DNA from 2 places in the Thalassospira lucentensis genome. Region 2 is predicted to be linked to the other one. Evidence: riboswitches for the same ligand, from Rfam matches in the RefSeq annotation. Region 2 holds a riboswitch; the other holds the start of a gene.
The links. Region 2 has a riboswitch for glycine ahead of R1T41_RS10220 (L-serine ammonia-lyase). Riboswitches for the same ligand answer to the same signal wherever they lie in the genome.

Region 1: it holds a riboswitch for glycine, as region 2 does, so the genes downstream of both, gcvT (glycine cleavage system aminomethyltransferase GcvT) here and R1T41_RS10220 (L-serine ammonia-lyase) in region 2, are expected to answer to the same signal.

What each region holds. Positions count from the first base shown of each region.
Region 1 is NZ_CP136684.1:960,932-963,332, reverse strand. It holds gene ispH (4-hydroxy-3-methylbut-2-enyl diphosphate reductase) at 1-92, opposite strand, end outside; gene R1T41_RS05105 (hypothetical protein) at 322-906, shown strand; glycine riboswitch at 1,143-1,266, shown strand; glycine riboswitch at 1,270-1,372, shown strand; gene gcvT (glycine cleavage system aminomethyltransferase GcvT) at 1,430-2,401, shown strand, end outside.
Region 2 is NZ_CP136684.1:2,078,293-2,080,693, reverse strand. It holds gene R1T41_RS10220 (L-serine ammonia-lyase) at 1-1,044, opposite strand, end outside; glycine riboswitch at 1,115-1,240, opposite strand; glycine riboswitch at 1,244-1,343, opposite strand; gene gpmI (2,3-bisphosphoglycerate-independent phosphoglycerate mutase) at 1,618-2,401, shown strand, end outside.

The sequences.
Region 1 (2,401 bases), 1.1 Mb from region 2:
GCCTTTTCGACGATCTCGATCGCACGATCCACCCCGGCACAGAAACCGCGCGGGTTGGCAAGAATGATCCGAAGGTCGGCTTTGTCAGACATGATACGGGTCCGAATGTTCATGATGCGTGCCATGCGATGGCACGGTTATTCAAATGTCTTCGTTACATAACCCGCCAGCACCGGACGTGCAATGACAGACACCATGCAAAGATGGATGTGGATGCATGTATTGGTGGCAATTGTTGTGAATGCACTGATTTCAAACGGAAGCGGGTTGTGTCGCCATATCGGAGCGAATAGACTGCGCGCGGCTGTGCCCGGATCGGGCATGACAGCGGATTTGACCAGTTCTATAGAGGCTTGGATGACGATTGCGAACGGACTGCGGCGTATTTGTGCATTGGGTTTGGTGTCGTTTGCCGGTTTCCTGGCGGCGTGTGGCACGTTCGAAGAGCAGCCGGTCCCGGCATGCCCGCGGGCCTTTTTGCCCAATGATACCGCCCGTCTGGTGCAGTTCAACGGTCAGGGCAGGGATCTGACCGATGTGATCCTTGAAGCCGAATTTGGCGGATATCTGGGCGATTGCGGCTATGACCTTGATGACAAGGTTCTGAACGTTGTCATCAGCCCGATCATCAATGCCGAACTGGGCCCGGCAGCACAGGGGCGCAACGCAAAACTCCAGTATTTCGTAGCCCTTAAGGACCCGTCCGGCGAGTTCATCCAGAAGAATCTGTTTGATGTCGACATGGTCTTTCCGAGCAATTTGAACCTGGCGCGGTATCGTGACGAGCAGGTGACCCTGAACGTGCCGCTGGACGATGTCTGGGCCGGTCCGGATTACGAGATTTACCTTGGTTTCCAGCTGAGTGCTGACCAGCTTGATTACAATCGACGCTTCGGAAAAAATTAATAATCCGGCCTATTATTCATTTTTAGTGAGTAATCAAATCCCGCCCGCATCGCGTGGCGGGATTTTCGTTTTTGGACAAAAGTTCGTTTCCGGTAATCCTCATACAAAATAATGGACATTTGCCGGAGGAGCCAAAAAAGGGCTTTTAATCCTCATACCAATGGGTGGGGTCGAAAGGATATGATTTTTGGGGCTGGTCTGGTCGGATTCAAATCCGTATAAGGGGGCATACCCAAATGATCCCCGTGGGAGAGTGCCACGGTCTTGATCGATGTGCGTGATTGCATCGATAGGGATTGCGCGGACGCCGAAGGAGCAACCACCCCGGAAACTCTCAGGCAAACGGACCGCGGGGAGATGGGACTCTGGAAAGCAGGCGGCATCAGAAATCGATGTGCGCCTCGCCGAAGATGTAAGCAGACCGGTGTCCAAACCGGCTGTGATTCTTTCAGGCTCCAAGACAGAGGGGGACGTGGTTGGCCACTGGTCGGCTATGTTTCGCAACGCCTGTCTGGAGACCTTGATGGCCGATCATCAAACCGAACTGCTGAAAACCGCCCTTTATGATTTGCATGTGGAACTGGGTGCCAAGATGGTGCCGTTTGCCGGTTATGACATGCCGGTGCAATATCCGCTGGGGGTGAAGGGCGAACATCTGCATACCCGTGCGAAGGCCGGTCTGTTTGACGTTTCGCATATGGGGCAGGTCCGCCTGACCGGTGAACATCGCGTGGCCGAGCTTGAAAAGCTTGTGCCCGGTGACATCGCGATCCTGAAACCCGGCCGCACCCGTTATTCCGCATTCACCAATGACGATGGCACGATTTTGGACGATCTGATGATCACCAATGCGGGCGACAGCCTGTTTCTGGTGATCAATGCCGCGTGCAAGGATGATGACATTGTCCATATGCGGGCCAATCTTGATAATGGTGTGGAGCTGATCGAGATTGATGACCGCGCATTGATGGCCTTGCAGGGACCGGATGCCGCCCGCGTGCTGGCACGGTTTGCACCGTCGGTTGCCGATATGAAATTCATGAGCTTTGCCGAGATCGATATTGCCGGTATCGCGTGCTTTGTCACCCGGTCGGGCTATACCGGCGAAGACGGTTACGAGATTTCCGTGCCGAACGACCGCGCCGAAGAACTGGCGCGCAAGTTGTTGGCCGAGGATGAGGTCGAGGCGATTGGCCTTGGCGCGCGTGATTCGCTGCGTCTTGAAGCCGGTCTTTGCCTGTATGGCAACGATATCGACACCACGACCACCCCGGTTGAAGGCGACCTTAACTGGATCATCAACAAGCGTCGCCGCGAAGAAGGCGGGTTCAAGGGCGCAGACATCATCCTTGATCAGCTTGCCAACGGGGCGGATCGCAAACGTGTCGGGATCAAGCCCGAAGGCAAGGCACCAGCACGTGAACATACGGCTGTCCTGAACAGTGACGGTGAAGAAATTGGCGAAATCACCAGCGGTGGTTTCGGCCCGACCGTG
Region 2 (2,401 bases):
CGATATCGAGGCGCGTTTTTTATAAATCGAACCAATGGCCGCCGCGGTTAACAGGAATTCGCGTATTTTTCCCTGTGTGACATTGGCCCCGAACCGTTCGTAATAGCGCAGCACGGCGGGAATGACGCCTGCTGCCCCGTTGGTCGGCGCCGTAACCACGCGCGAACCCGCAGCATTTTCTTCGTTCACCGCAAGGGCATAGAGATTGACCCAGTCAATCACGGTCAACGGATCCTTAAGCCCCGCTTCGGGCCGTTCGGTCAGTTCAAGGTAAAGTTTACGCGCGCGCCGTTTGACATTCAGCCCGCCGGGCAGAATACCATCCGACTTGCAGCCCCGTTCGATGCAATCCATCATCGCGCGATGCACGCGATCAACGAATTCCTCGGTTTCGGCGGGGTCGCGCCAGCTTTTTTCATTTTCGGCCATGACTTCGGCAATAGACAGCTTTTCCTGTTTGCAGATCGCCATCAATTCGTCGGCCGAGGAAAAAGGATAAGGCAGCGTTATGTTATCGCCGGAATATTCCGCCCCACGATCATCTCCCGAGACGATAAATCCACCCCCGACCGAGAAATATTCCTGTTTGTGCAAAACAATACCATCATGGTCGAAGGCGGTGATCCGCATACCATTGGGATGTTCGGGCAGGCTTTCGGCCATGTGAAACACAAGATTGGTATCGCGGTTAAAGGAAACCGGATGGCGACCATAAAGCTGTAATTCGCGGTCCCGGTCAATCGCATCCATCGTCGGTGCGATCCGGTCGGGATCAACAGAACGCGGTCGTTCCCCCGAAAGCCCCATGATCACCGCGGTATCGGTGGCGTGCCCCTTGCCGGTCAGGGCAAGCGATCCGTAAAGATCAACAATTACCGAGCCGATTTTTTCCAAAATGTTCCGGGCTTCGAGTTCCAGACAGAACCGATAGCCTGCCCGCATCGGACCGACGGTATGCGAACTCGATGGCCCGATCCCGATGGTATAAAGATCAACAACGGAAAGGTTAACGTCTTGCGGACGTTGTTTGTTTTCTTCGGTCAAAAGGGCCTCCCACGGCTCTTTGTCATGCGGAAAAATGCCGCACGACGTTATAGAACCGGTGTCTTGCCCCCTCTGTCCCTTGACCTGAGATTGTGCGCCCTGCCACCAAAAACAACCGCCTTTGACAACATGGCTTCATCCTTCGGTGGAAATATGGTGCCGGGCGTTGGCCCCGTACCGCTTTCTCTCTCCAGAGCCTCAATCCGCAACGGTCCATCTGCCTGAGAGTTTTCGGGGCTATTGCTCCTTCGGCGCCGATCTGATCACGGGATCAAAACGGGCTCTCCCATCGCGGTTATTCGAGGTATCACCGTTGCATGCCAGATTACAGGCAGGTGGCAAGCCTTGTCAAAAAGCAGCTTTGCAACCGCACAAAAAATACCCGGCCGGAAGGCTGTTCAATGCTTCCATTCATGATAGATTGCGCGTTGAAAATGCTATGATTGGCAGCGTCTGATGGCGGACCCACCGCGCCCGACGTCATTGTACGGATGGTGAAATTACCGGAAAATAACCATCTTTACCGGTAATTCAGCCTTTTACCTTATTTCGTGTACCTTACTTCGTGGGATTATGATTGTGACTGTATCAAATACCGTAAAGCGCCCGCGTCCGGTGGTGCTGTGCATTCTGGATGGCTGGGGTTATCGCGAGGAAAGCAAGGACAATGCGGTTGCATTGGCCAATACCCCTGTTTGGGACGCGCTTTATGCCAATAATCCGACCGGCTTTTTAAAGGCTTGCGGTCTGGATGTCGGCCTGCCCGAAGGGCAGATGGGCAATTCGGAAGTCGGCCATATGAATCTGGGTGCCGGTCGGGTTGTGATGCAGGAACTGCCGAAAATTGATGACGCGGTCAAAACCGGTTTGATTGCCGAAACCGACACGGTCAAAAAGGTCATCGCCAAGCTGAAAGAAAGCGGTGGTGTTTGTCATATCGCAGGGCTTCTGTCCGAAGGTGGGGTGCATTCCCATCAGGCCCATATGGCAGCCCTTGCCAAAATCATCGCATCAGCCGGTGTGCCGGTAAAAATCCATGCCTATCTGGATGGCCGCGATACTGCGCCCAAGAGTGCAGCCAAATTCCTTGAAAAATTCCGCTCCCTGATTGGCGATGCCAATGTTGAAATCGTGACCGTCACCGGGCGTTATTACGCGATGGATCGCGACAACCGCTGGGAACGTGTCAGCCAAGCCTATTTCACGATGGTGCAGGGCAAGAATTACGCCGATGGCCGCACCGCCGAAAGTGCCGAAGCCGCGATCAAGGCGGCCTATGATGCCGATACCACGGATGAATTCGTTCTGCCGACCGTAATTGGCGATTATAACGGCATGAAAGATGGCGACGGGCTTT